Regions from separate parts of the Burkholderia crassaminum genome, predicted to be linked through region 1. Evidence: predicted binding sites of a transcription regulator. Region 1 holds the regulator's gene; each other region holds the start of a gene.
What was found. Region 1 encodes FliA, which starts transcription of late flagellar genes. Its sites were predicted from a motif close to CTAAAGTTTNNNNNNNNNNNGCCGNTA; they were not measured.
Positions count from the first base shown of each region.

Region 2: the regulator FliA is predicted to act here: its motif matches at 2,021-2,047, upstream of flgM (flagellar biosynthesis anti-sigma factor FlgM).
Region 3: the regulator FliA is predicted to act here: its motif matches at 1,624-1,650, upstream of fliS (flagellar export chaperone FliS).
Region 4: the regulator FliA is predicted to act here: its motif matches at 1,552-1,578, upstream of motA (flagellar motor stator protein MotA).

Region 1 covers NZ_OZ183799.1:237,063-240,265, forward strand. Annotated here, with positions in the region: gene flhF (flagellar biosynthesis protein FlhF) at 1-366, shown strand, start outside; gene ACPTTF_RS01000 (MinD/ParA family protein) at 359-1,177, shown strand; gene ACPTTF_RS01005 (RNA polymerase sigma factor FliA) at 1,200-1,934, shown strand; S-adenosyl-L-homocysteine riboswitch at 2,022-2,150, shown strand; gene ahcY (adenosylhomocysteinase) at 2,183-3,203, shown strand, end outside.
Region 2 covers NZ_OZ183799.1:3,528,750-3,531,952, forward strand. Annotated here, with positions in the region: gene ACPTTF_RS16390 (flagellar basal body rod protein FlgB) at 15-503, opposite strand; gene flgA (flagellar basal body P-ring formation chaperone FlgA) at 708-1,958, shown strand; gene flgM (flagellar biosynthesis anti-sigma factor FlgM) at 2,077-2,406, shown strand; gene ACPTTF_RS16405 (flagella synthesis protein FlgN) at 2,478-2,918, shown strand; gene ACPTTF_RS16410 (SGNH/GDSL hydrolase family protein) at 3,103-3,203, shown strand, end outside.
Region 3 covers NZ_OZ183799.1:3,569,645-3,572,847, reverse strand. Annotated here, with positions in the region: gene fliF (flagellar basal-body MS-ring/collar protein FliF) at 1-916, opposite strand, end outside; gene fliE (flagellar hook-basal body complex protein FliE) at 1,166-1,510, shown strand; gene fliS (flagellar export chaperone FliS) at 1,725-2,159, shown strand; gene ACPTTF_RS16585 (flagellar protein FliT) at 2,156-2,488, shown strand; gene ACPTTF_RS16580 (flagellar hook-length control protein FliK) at 2,619-3,203, shown strand, end outside.
Region 4 covers NZ_OZ183800.1:3,160,475-3,163,677, forward strand. Annotated here, with positions in the region: gene ACPTTF_RS31185 (aldehyde dehydrogenase family protein) at 1-112, shown strand, start outside; gene ACPTTF_RS31190 (patatin-like phospholipase family protein) at 351-1,277, opposite strand; gene motA (flagellar motor stator protein MotA) at 1,751-2,620, shown strand; gene motB (flagellar motor protein MotB) at 2,631-3,203, shown strand, end outside.

The sequences.
Region 1 (3,203 bases):
CGCCTGCTGCTGCTCAACGCGACGAGCCACGGCGACACGCTCAACGAAGTCGTGCAGGCGTACCGCAGCGCGGGCGAGCATCCGGACCTGGCCGGCTGCATCCTCACGAAGCTCGACGAGGCGACCCACCTCGGCGGCGTGCTCGACACGGTGATCCGCTACAAGCTGCCGATCCATTACGTGTCGACCGGCCAGAAGGTGCCGGAGAACCTGTACGTCGCGTCGACCAAATTCCTGCTGAAGAGCGCGTTCTGTGTACCGCGCGACGGCTCGCCCTTCGTGCCGCAAGACGAGGACATGCCGACGCTGCTTTCCGCACTGACCGCACGTTCCACCGCCGAGCTGCACGAGGTGCGATTTGGATAAACGGATCATCGACCAGGCCGAAGGGCTGCGGCGCCTGCTGGCCGGGCGCGCGTCGCGCATCGTCGCGGTGGCGGGCGGGCCGGCGGGTGTCGGCTGCACGTCCACCGTCGTGAACCTGGCGGCGGCGCTCGCGTCGCTCGGCAAGGATGTGCTCGTCGTCGACGAGCGCGCCGACGTGCATTCGGCCAGCGCGACGCTCGCGGGCGCGTGGCTGCGCGACGGCGAGCGCACGCGGGTCGCGGCCGGCTTCGGCCTGTGCGGCGCCGCACGGCTCGCGCGCGCCGGCTACACCGACGCGCAGCTGAGCGATTTCATCGACGGGCCGGCCGACATCGTCCTCGTCGACGCGCAGCTCGGCGCCGACGGTTCGTTTTCGGCGCTCGCACGTGAAGCGCACGACGTGCTGGTCGTGACGCGGGTCGCCGCGCAGGCGATCACCGAAGCGTACGCGTGCATGAAGCGGCTGCATTTCGCGCATGCGTTCGCGCAGTTCCGCGTGCTGACCAATCACGTCGGCAGCCACGCGGACGCGAAGGTCGCGTTCGACAACCTCGCGGGCGTCGCGAGCCGCTACCTGACGGTGTCGATCGCCGACGCGGGGTGCGTGAGCGCCGATCCGCTCGTCGAGCATGCGCGCGAGCTGATGCGCGCGGCGGTCGACGCGTTCCCGTCGTCGGCCGCCGCGCGCGACTACCGGCAGATTGCCGCCGACCTGCTGTACTGGCCGATGCGCCCGCGAACGGGCGCGGGCCGCGCCGTGCACGCGGGCGGCAAGCCGTCGTATGAGGCGGGCGCGGCACACGCCGCGTGAGTGCCACCGGAAGGAGGGGGCCATGATGTACAACGCTCAAGGAAAGATGTCCCAGGCCGACGTGCTCGCGCAATATGCGCCGCTCGTGCGCCGCCTCGGGCTGCAGCTCGTCGCGAAGATGCCGGCGAGCGTCGACCTCGACGACCTGATCCAGGCCGGCATGATCGGCCTGATGGACGCGGCCGGCCGCTACAAGGAAGACCAGGGCGCGCAGTTCGAGACCTACGCGACGCAGCGCATTCGCGGCGCGATGCTCGACGAGCTGCGCAGCAACGACTGGCTGCCGCGCAGCCTGCGCAAGACGTCGCGCGAGGTCGAGCACGCGGTGCACCAGGTCGAGCAGCATCTCGGTCGCTCGGCGAGCGAGACCGAGATCGCGGAGCACCTGAAGATGCCGCTCGACGAATACCAGGGGATGTTGCAGGACCTGCACGGCAGCCAGCTGATCTACTACGAGGATTTCGACCGCGCGGCCGACGACGAGCCGTTCCTCGACCGCTATCGCGTCGATCACGCCGATCCGCTGTCGGCGCTGCTCGACGAGCACCTGCGCGAAGCGCTCGTCGAGGCGATCGAGCGGCTGCCGGAGCGCGAGAAGCTGCTGATGTCGCTGTACTACGAACGGGGTCTGAATCTGCGCGAGATCGGCGCGGTGCTCGAAGTGAGCGAGTCGCGCGTATGCCAGTTGCACAGCCAGGCCGTCGCGCGCCTGCGCGCACGGCTGCGCGAACAGGCGTGGGTCGGCGCGGAATCCTGACCCTTTCCTGACGGCCGCGCGCGCCGACGCCGCGCGCCTGGCATCGGTGTGCGCATTTTGCGCGCCGATTTGCTACAATCCTTCCCGTTTTCCGAGGAGCGTTGCGACGGGCCAGTCTGGGCCCGCCAGGCTCGGAAGGCTTCACCAAGCAGCCGTGCGGCGCGCGTTTAGCGTGTTGTCGCGCCGGCCCCGCTTCCTGAACGGCGCTCACGTCACCAATCTAGAAACTTTTTAGAAAGGAGGGCGTGATGAACGCCATTATCGATTCCAAAGCTTCCAACGATTTCGTCGTCGCCGACATGGCGCTGGCCGGCTGGGGCCGCAAGGAACTGAACATTGCCGAGACCGAAATGCCGGGCCTCGTGCAGATCCGCGACGAATACAAGGCACAGCAGCCGCTGAAGGGCGCGCGCATCGCCGGTTCGCTGCACATGACGATCCAGACGGGCGTGCTGATCGAGACGCTGAAGGCGCTCGGCGCGGACGTCCGCTGGGCGTCGTGCAACATCTTCTCGACCCAGGACCACGCGGCTGCCGCGATCGTCGAAGCCGGCACGCCGGTGTTCGCGTTCAAGGGCGAATCGCTCGACGAATACTGGGAGTTCTCGCACCGCATCTTCGAATGGCCGAACGGCGAATTCGCGAACATGATCCTGGACGACGGCGGCGACGCAACGTTGCTGCTGATCCTCGGCTCGAAGGCCGAGAAGGACCGTTCGGTGATCGCGAAGCCGACCAACGAGGAAGAAGTCGCGCTGTACAAGTCGATCGCGGCGCACCTCGACATCGACCCGACCTGGTACTCGAAGCGCCTCGCGCACATCAAGGGCGTGACCGAAGAAACCACGACCGGCGTGCACCGCCTGTACCAGATGGAAAAGGACGGCCGCCTGCCGTTCCCGGCGTTCAACGTGAACGATTCGGTCACGAAGTCGAAGTTCGACAACCTGTACGGCTGCCGTGAATCGCTGGTCGACGGCATCAAGCGCGCGACCGACGTGATGATCGCGGGCAAGGTCGCGGTCGTTGCGGGCTACGGCGATGTGGGCAAGGGCTGCGCGCAATCGCTGCGCGGCCTGGGCGCGACCGTGTGGGTCACCGAAATCGATCCGATCTGCGCACTGCAGGCGGCGATGGAAGGCTACCGCGTCGTGACGATGGAATACGCGGCCGACAAGGCGGACATCTTCGTGACGGCCACCGGCAACTTCCACGTGATCGGCCACGACCACATGAAGGCGATGCGCCACAACGCGATCGTCTGCAACA
Region 2 (3,203 bases), 3.3 Mb from region 1:
GGCGGTGCGCGCCGTCACTGGTTCGTCGAGATCGCGGCGATCATCGCCTTGATCTGCTGGGTCATCACGGTCATCCCGGTCTGGTAGTGCAGCGCGTTGTTCGCGAACTGCACGCGCTCGACGTCGAGATCGACCGTGTTGCCGTCGAGCGACGGCTGCAGCGGCATCCGGTACTGCGCGCGGCCGTAGTCGTCCGCCGGGCCGCCCGTCGGGATCAGCTTCGCGGTGCCGGCCATGTGGCCCGCCGCCGTCGACACCATCGACATGCCGCTCGTCACGCCGGCCGGCCGCGTCATCGGCAGTTGCCCGGCGTTGCTCGGCGCGAGGCCGCCGCCCGCCTGCTTCAACGAGCGCGCGAGCGTCGACGCGAAATCGACGTCGCGGGCCTGATAGCCGGGCGTGTCGGAGTTCGCGATGTTCGACGACAGCAGTTCCTGCCGGTAGGCGCGCACGTCGAGCGCCTGTCGGCCGAACGCGAATTCCGCATCGAGTTTGTCCAGCATGTGTGCGTCTCTCCGTATGAAGCGCTGCACGCCCCTCGCGCCGGATGGCGACCCGAGAGGCTTTTTTCCATGACAGCGATGGTAGGCGCCGGACGCAACCGGCAATCGGGCGAATAACGCGGCAAAGGCCCCCTCTATTCATCGTTTGCGCGACGGCCCCGCTCCCTAGAATGCGAAGCGGAGCAACGGATCGGGGATACGGCGATGACTGGCAGCGCACTTCGCGGCAGGAACGGGCGGCTCACGCACGTCCGGCGTGCGTTTGCGCGTGCGTTTGCGCGTGCATTTGCGCTCGCTGCGGCGCTGTGGATCGCCGCCCCGGCCGCGCACGCGGACGACGGGATGATCGTGATTCCCGGACGCGGCGAGACGGCCGAAACCGCGCTCGCGCACGCCAATGCGGCGAGCGGCGGGCCGTTCGGCGGGAATGCGGCGACGGGTTCAGTCCTGGCGCCGGACGCGGGTCGCGCGGCGAGCGGCGCGGGTGCCGGCGCTGCCGGCTACGCGCCGCAACCGGCCGGCACGATGGTCGTGACGACCGTCCCGCCGCCGGCTCCTGCGCCGGCCGCTGCGCCTCGCCCCGTCTACGCAGCCGCCCGCACGAACGCCGGATACGGCACGCCGCGCGCCGCCGATCCGAATGCGATCGCGACGGTCGTCGCCGGCACGGCCGAGCCCGCGTCGAATCCCGCACGGCCCGCCCCGCAGCCGGCGATCGCCGCGCGCGTGGCGGCGGCCCGCGCCGCGTCGGCCTTACCGGCGCCGCGCACGACGGCAGGTTCCGCCAACCCGGCCCCGGCGGCCAATGCGGCCCAGCCCGTGACACCGCCCGGCCAGCAGGATCCCGAGTCGATCCGCCGCGCGGCCCTCGCGTTCCTGCAGCAACAGATCGCGGGCTTGCCCGGCAAGCCCTCCGCGACGGTCACGACCGCGTTTCCGCGCGGGCTCGCCGCGTGCACGACGCTCGAACCGTTCCTGCCGACCGGCGCGCGCCTGTGGGGCCGCACGACGGTCGGCGTGCGCTGCGCGGGCGAGCGGCCGTGGACCGTCTACCTGCAGGCGAAGGTCACCGTGCAGGCCACTTATTACGTCGCCGCGCGCCAGATCGCGCCCGGCGAGCCGCTCTCCGCGGCCGACCTGGTCGCCCGCGACGGCGACCTGACGGTGCTGCCGCTCGCGGTGATCACCGATCCGGCGCAGGCGATCGGCTCGACCGCGCTCGCGCGCATCTCGGCCGGGCTGCCGCTGCGGCAGGACCTGCTGAAGAGCGCGGCGTCGGTGTCGGCCGGCCAGACGGTGCGGGTCGTCGCGGCCGGGCCCGGGTTCACGATTTCGGCCGAGGGCAGCGCGCTGGCGAATGCCGCGCCCGGCCAGTCGGTACGGGTGCGAATGGCGGCGGGCCAGATCGTCACGGCGATCGTCAAGGACGCCGGCACCGTGGAAATTCCGTTATAGGGACGGATCTCGCCGCAAGAGTGTAAAGAATTGTTTATTCGGAGCATTTCGGGCTCGCGATGCTAAAGTTCGGGCCGACCCGGCCGTTATCTGGGTCAAACCGAACAGGAAACCCATCGTGAAGATCGATTCCACTCCGAACCCGAGCCCTCTGGCGCCGACCGGCAACGGCGCGAACCGTGCGCAATCCGGCACGGCCTCGTCTTCGTCCGCGCAAGCGGGCGATGCAGGGTCGACCGGCGGCGACACGACCGTGAACCTGTCGGGTCTGTCCGGCCAGCTGCGTTCGGTATCCGCGTCCGGCAACGGCGACATCGACACGGGCCTGGTCCAGTCGATCAAGGACGCGCTGAACAACGGCACGCTGACGATCGACGCGAACAAGATTGCCGACGGCGTATTGAATACCGCCCGCGAGCTGCTGCAGCAGCAGCGCCCGGGCAGCTGAAGCCGGCCTCGCGAGGCCGGTCCCCCGGTTTGCCGGCGCCCAACCCGCGCCGGCACGACGAGCATGACGCGATGAGAGAAGAGCTGCTGGCCACGGTCAACGACGAACACGCGACGGTCGAGGCGTTCGCGTCCCTGCTCGCCTACGAGGAAAAGGCGCTCACGATGGCCCAGCCGCTCGAGATGCTGCCCGGGATCGTCGAGAAGAAGAGCGAGCTGATCGACCGGCTCGCGCAGCTCGAACGCACGCGCGACACCCAGCTTTCCGCACTCGGCTTTCCGTCCGGCAAGAAGGGGATGGACCAGGCCGCCGAGCGCGATGCACGCCTCGCCGGCCGCTGGCAGCTGCTGCAACAGTCCGCCGAACGCGCGCGCCAGGCCAATGCGAACAACGGGATGCTGATCCGGATCCGGATGGACTACAACGAGCGCGCGCTCGCGGTACTGCGCTCGGCGCCCGCGCCGGCCGGCGTCTATGGCCCCGACGGGCGCGTATCGGCACTCACGCGCTGAAACACTGACTGACCGGCGGCGGCGCCGCCGCTACCGTCCCTGCCGCACCTCGTAGCACCTCGCCGCCGTTCGCGGCATCTCAAGTTTCGACAGACCGGGCTCGAACCCGGCAACCACGGTCCCTTCCGATACACGGCTGCGCAGCCGCGCCGCCGTTCCGTCACAACAATCAGAAGAGGGCCGCATGCCATATTTCCGCATTCCGTTGCCATACCGCGTCGCCGCCGTTTCCGCCGTCGCGGCGCTGGGCGCCGCATTGACGCTCCCCGCCGCGCAGGCCGCCGG
Region 3 (3,203 bases), 3.3 Mb from region 1:
AATCGAGGTCCGCGCTGACCTGCGAGCGCGCGTTGCCCGCGCCGAAGATCGGCGCGAGGATCGCGTCGATGCGTTTCTGCGTGTTGTGTTCGACCTGCTGCACGTACTTGAGCTGGCTGGCGTCGAGGCCGGATGCCGATGCGGTCTGGGTCAGCAGGTTGCCGTCCTGGTCGACGATCGTCACGTTCTTCGCGGGCATGTCGGGCACGCCGGACGACACCATCCGCGTGATCGCCTGCACCTGGCCCTCGTCGAGCACGCGGCCCGGGTAAAGGTCGACGAACACCGACGCGCTCGGCGATTCCTTGTCGCGCACGAACACCGACGGCTTCGGGATCGCGAGATGCACGCGTGCGCCGCGCACGGCGTTGATCGATTCGATGGTGCGCTGCAGCTCGCCTTCGAGCGCGCGCTGGTAGTTGATCTGTTCGGCGAACTGGCTGATGCCGAATTTCTGGTTGTCCATCAGCTCGAAGCCGACCGAGCCGCCTTTCGGCAGCCCCATCGCGGCGAGCTTCAGGCGCGTTTCATGCACCTGGTTCGACGGCACGAGGATCGCGCCGCCGGCATCGGCGAACTTGTAGGGAACGTTTGCCTGCTGGAGCGCGGCAATGATCGCGCCGCCGTCGCGGTCCGACAGGTTGCTGTACAGCACGCGGTAGTCGGGCGCGCGGCTCCACAGCACGAGCGCGGTGATCACGGCGACCGCGAACGCGACGGCGATCAGGAACGGCAGCTTCGGGTTGCCCTTCATCCGCGAGATGCCGGGAATGCGTTCCGCGAAGCCGCCGAGGCCGAAGTCCGCGCCGGCGCCACCCACGCCCGGCATCGCGGCGGCCGCGGCGGCGCCGGGCGCCGGGCTGGCGAGGCCCGCGCGGGCGTCGGGATTGATCAGCGAGTTGGCCTGCGAATCCATGCGTCGAGTTTCTCCGGAGCGGGACGACTGAGCTCGCTCGGACGAGCGGGCGGACAATGACACGATGCGATTATCGTGACCCGGGCCCTACTCCGATCGACCGAAAAGAGCGGGGTTTCCCCCGTACTTTCTCGGCTTTGACGCGCGTCACGCTGCTATCCTTTTTCGCGATCCGGCATGGTGCGCGTGGTGCGGCGCCGGCGGAAACACCCGGTGCTCCGGGGCACTTCTCTCAGTTTTGGGGACAGCATGACTGCGAACGTCAGCGGAATCGGTTCGGTGTTGCAACAGATGCAGTCGATGGCCGCGCAGGCGTCCGGCGGCGTCGCGAGCCCGACGGCAGCGCTGGCCGGCTCGGGCGCGGCGACGGCCGGCACGTTCGCGAGCGCGATGAAGGCGTCGCTCGACAAGATCAGCGGCGACCAGCAGCACGCGCTCGGCGAGGCGCAGGCATTCGAGGTCGGGGCGCCGAACGTGTCGCTGAACGACGTGATGGTCGACATGCAGAAAGCCAACATCGGCTTCCAGTTCGGGCTCCAGGTCCGCAACAAGTTGGTGAGCGCTTACAACGAAATCTCGCAGATGTCGGTCTGACGCGACGGGCATCCGGCAACGGGCATCCGGGGACGGCCATCCGGACAGGGTTATTCAGGGAAGGGCTCCGCGCTGGCCGGCGCCTTCGGCGCCTGGCGGCAGGCCCGGCTTGCCTAAAGCTTTCCAAATCCCTTCCGATAACTCCGGTGAAGGCCGCGTCGTGCGATGCACGACGGCGGTTCCCGTATAGCCAAGGCATAACAAGGAGATGCGCATGTTTTCCCCAGGACACGCTGGAGCCAATGCCTACGCGCGTGTCGGCGTCGAGACGGGGGTGATGGGCGCCTCCCCGCACCGGTTGATCGCGATGCTGTACCAGGGCGCGCGGCAGGCGGTTGCGCTGGCACGCCTGCATTTGCAGCAGGGCAATGTGTCCGCGCGCGGCGATGCGATCGGCAAGGCGATCCGGATCGTCGAGAGCGGGCTGAAGGCGTCGCTGAACCGCGACGCGGGCGGCGAGATCGCGGAGCGGCTGGACGCGCTGTATGCGTATATCGGCCGGCGTCTGCTGGAAGCGAACGCACAGGCGAGCGACGCGATGCTGGTCGAGGTCGACGGGCTGCTCGCGACGCTCGAGGAAGCATGGACGGGGATCGCCCCGGAGGTCGCGCGGATGGCCGCGCAACAGGCAGTGGAAGCATCACGATGAATCGCAAGGCCGAATACTTCGCACGTTACGAGGCGCTCGCCGCCGTGTCGGGCCGGATGCTGGGCGCCGCCCGCAGCGCCGACTGGAGCGCGTTGCCGGGGTTGCAGGCCGAATTCATGCAGCTTGTCGACGGGCTGAAGGAGGCCGATCCGGGCGTCGTGCTCGACGAATCGGATCTCGGCCGCAAGCTCGACCTGATCCGCCGCATCCTGGCCGACGACGCCGCGATCCGCGATCTCGCGAGCCCGGACGTCGCGCGGCTGTCCGCGCTGTTCGAGGCGCGGCGCTCGACCAAGGTATTGACCGATCTCTACCGCGCGCGCGGGTAGGGTCCGTTTCCGGGGAAACGGGCGCGGGGGCGCACGAGCCCGTTGCGGCAGGCGCGCAGTTCCCGCGAGCGGCACCGGTGTGCCGTTCCCGGATTCGCAACGATGTGGCTGAGGTGAGCAGGCTCCGATCATGACCGGTATCGACTCCGTTGCGGCCGCGCTGCTGGCGAGCCGCCTCGACAGCTTGCTGACCGGCACCGTGTCGGCGCCCGCCGGCGGCGGCGCGACCTCGCAGGTCGGCACGCCGGGCACCGGCGCGCCATCTTCGCCTTCGGCCGGCAGCCCGCCCGCCGCGCCGCCAGCCTCCACACAGACCGCACTGTCCGACGTCGGGCGCGTGCTCGACGCGATCTCGCGGGCCGGCGGCGACTCGACGCCGGCCATTGCCGGGCGCGTGCCGCTGCTGGCCGATCCCACCGTGCTGTTGACCGACACGGCCGTGCCGGCCCGCGCGCCGGCCGCCTCCGATCCGGCGGCGTCTTCCACGTCTGCCTCCACCGCGGCGTCGTCCGCAGCGGCGACGCGTGACGCGGCCGCGGCCCTGCCGGTCGCGGCGCTGCGCGCAGCGCTCGCGCAGGCCGTGAGCGAAAGCGGTCTTTTCTACGAATCCCATCTGGCGCAATGGCTGGCCGGCCAGCGCCCGCTCGCGGCACTGATGCGCGAGCCGCAGGCGCGCCTCGCGGCCGCGCTCGCGCCGGCCGACCCGGATGCCGCG
Region 4 (3,203 bases), on a different replicon from region 1:
TCCGCACGTGTGCTGGGGCGGGTTCGGGCTCAGCGGGATCGGCCGCGAACTCGGCGTCGCGGGGCTGCGCAGCTATCAGGAACTGCGCCACGCGATGCGCGCGATCGACTGACCAGTGCGGCCGTTCAGGCCGTTGGCGGCACCGTGTCTCGTGCACGGTGCCGTTTTTTTTCTCGAGGAGAGGGGCAGGCAGCGTGGCGTTCCGCGTTCTGCCGTCGGCGGTCGGCGGTCGGCGGTCGGCGTTCGGCGTTCGGCGTTCGGCGTTCGGCGTTCGGCGTTCGGCGTTCGGCGTTCGGCGTTCGGCGTTCGGCGTTCGGCGTTCATGAGTTTGCACGGCACGCGAGCAACCCTCAATGCGACAACGCCGCTGCATGATCGTGCTCGCGCAGCGGGCCAGGAATCGCGCACTCCGCGAGCCCGCCCGCGTCGATCCACGTGCGCGTACGTTCCGCGGCCTTGTCGATCAGTTGCGCACACTGCGAGTAATCGTATGACGACACGTCGAGCGGGCAAAGCGGCGGCACGACATGGATTTGCGCGCGTGCCGCGTACAGCTCCAGATCGCGCACCAGTTGCCGCGCGATCACGAGCGTCAATGCGTGCGTCGCATGCGCGATCGCGCTGCGCGGCGGTACGCGCAACGCACAGGCAAACCCGGCCGGCAGCACGACGATCCGCTTGACGCCGAGCGCAATCGCCACGGAGATCGGCGTATTGTTCGCGACGCCGCCGTCGACCAGCTCCACACCGCCGATGCTGACCGACGGAAACACGCCGGGAATCGCCGCGCTGGCCTGCACGGCATCCACCACCGGGCCGGCGGACAGCACGACTTCCTGGCCGCTCAGCACGTCGGTCGCGACGATGTGGAGCGGCAACGCGGCCTGCTCGATCCGCCGGTACGGCAGGTTCCTTTCCAGCAGCAGGCGCAGCGCGTCGGCTTCGACCAGATGCGGCCGGTTGCGCAGCAGCATCGCGACGATGCTGCGCATCGAGAACGGCATGACGTCCTGGCGGCGGATCCTGCACCACAGCGCGGCGAGCATCGCGACGCCGTCCGCATCCGGCCGGCCGGCGAAATAGGCGGCATTGATCGCGCCGGCCGATGCACCGACGACGCAATCGGGCCGTTCGCCGCTCGCGACCAGTTCGCGGAGCATGCCGACCTCGATCGCGCCAAGACTGCCGCCGCCGGCGAACACGAAGGCGGTCGAGGGAGTGGAATCGGACGTCACGGTGCACCCTCCTGCGGTTGGCTGCAACAGTACTTTCTCCATGATGGATCGTGCGGCGCCCCGTATGTCCTGATGAAAACCCTGCCGGCACGCGGCCCCGGCCGTTCGGCGACGATGCGCGCCGCGGTTCCCGGCATCCTGCGATGAAGCTTTCATGGGGAAGGTTACGTCATGCGCCGCCCCGTTTCCGGTTCGCATCCCTACGGAAATCAACGCGAAGGCCGCGCACTTTTTGACTTCGATCAAGAAAATCGCGCACCTCGGCGCTCGCAAACGTGTGCCGGGCGTGAATCCCGCTTGATACGTGGAATCACGGGTTCAGTCGTCCGGGCGATCGCCGTTATTGCATCAACACCCGCCGACCGGCATCGCGTCGCGACGCATCGGGACGGCTGCCCGGATCGCACCCCACATACAACGATCCGGCGCCGTCGCGGGCATGGAGCGGTATGGCCGGATGTCCCGCTCGCCTTTCGACAACAGATGCAGCAGCGCAAGTCGCGCAAGAGGTAATCATGTTTGTAGCCATCGGGTGGATCGTCGTGATCGGGTCGGTGATCGGCAGCTTTGTCGGCGTGGGCGGCCATTTGCCGGCCTTGCTGCAACCATTCGAACTCCTTTGCATTTTCGGCGCCGCGCTGGGCGCCTTCGTCGTCAGCAATCCGGTCACGACGTTGAAGAAGACGATCAAGAGCCTGCCGACCTGTTTCAAGGGCGGCAGCTATACGAAACAGCAATACGTAGAACTGATCGCACTGCTGTACGAGCTGCTGCAGAAGGCGCGCAAGGACGGCATGATGGCGCTCGAGGCCGATGTCGATGCGCCCGAGCAAAGCCCGCTGTTCCAGAAGTATTCGCATGTGCTCGAAGAGCATCACCTGCTCGACTTCATCGTCGATTATCTGCGGATGATGTCGGGCGGCAACGTGAACGTGCTGGAAATGCAAGACCTGATGGATGAAGAACTGCATATGCACCATGCGGAGGCGTCGGTCGCGGCCAACGCGATCCAGAAGATGGCGGACGGCCTGCCTGCGTTCGGCATCGTCGCGGCGGTGATGGGTGTCGTGCATACGATGGGCTCGGTCGGCGCGCCGCCGGCCGTGCTCGGCAAGATGATCGCCGGCGCGCTCGTCGGCACGTTCCTCGGCATCCTGCTCGCGTATGGCTTCGTCGGTCCGCTCGCGGATCTGCTCAATGCGAAGGGCCGCGCCGCGGCCAAGCCGTTCCAGTGCGTGAAGGCCGTGCTGCTCGCGTCGATGAGCGGCTACGCGCCGGCGGTGGCGGTGGAATTCGGCCGCAAGGTGCTGTTCACGGCCGATCGCCCGAGCTTCAAGGAGCTCGACGAGGCCGTCCGCGCGACGAAGTCGCCCAAGCCAGCGTAACGGAGGCGCCATGGCCGACAGTCGCTCCAACCCGTCGAAACAGTCCGCATCGGCATCGCGCGTCGTCGTGCGCCGCAAGAAAGGCGAGGACCACGATGCCCACCACGGCGGCGCATGGAAAATCGCCTACGCCGATTTCGTCACGGCGATGATGGCGTTCTTCCTGCTGATGTGGCTGCTCGGCTCGGTGTCCAAGTACGACAAGCAAGGGATCGAGGATTACTTCAACACGCCGCTGTCGACGCTGCTGTCCGGCGGGAAAGACGCCCAGGCGCCGCGTCCGAGCGTCGTGCAAGGCGGCGGCCGCGACCTGTCGAACCCGGCGCCGGCCATCGACGAGAAAGCGCAACCGGTGCCGGCCAGCTCGCCCGCGGCACTTGCCGACATCGTCGATACGCAAAAGCTCGAACGCCTGAAGGCGAAGCTGAGCGCGGCGATTGCACAAAGCCCGTCATTGCGCGCGTACCAGGACCAGATCCGGATCGCGATCACTCACGAGGGCTTGCGCATCGAGATCGTGGATTCGCTCAAGCGACCGATGTTCGCGTCGGGCAGTTCGCAACCCGAAGGTTATGCCACCGCC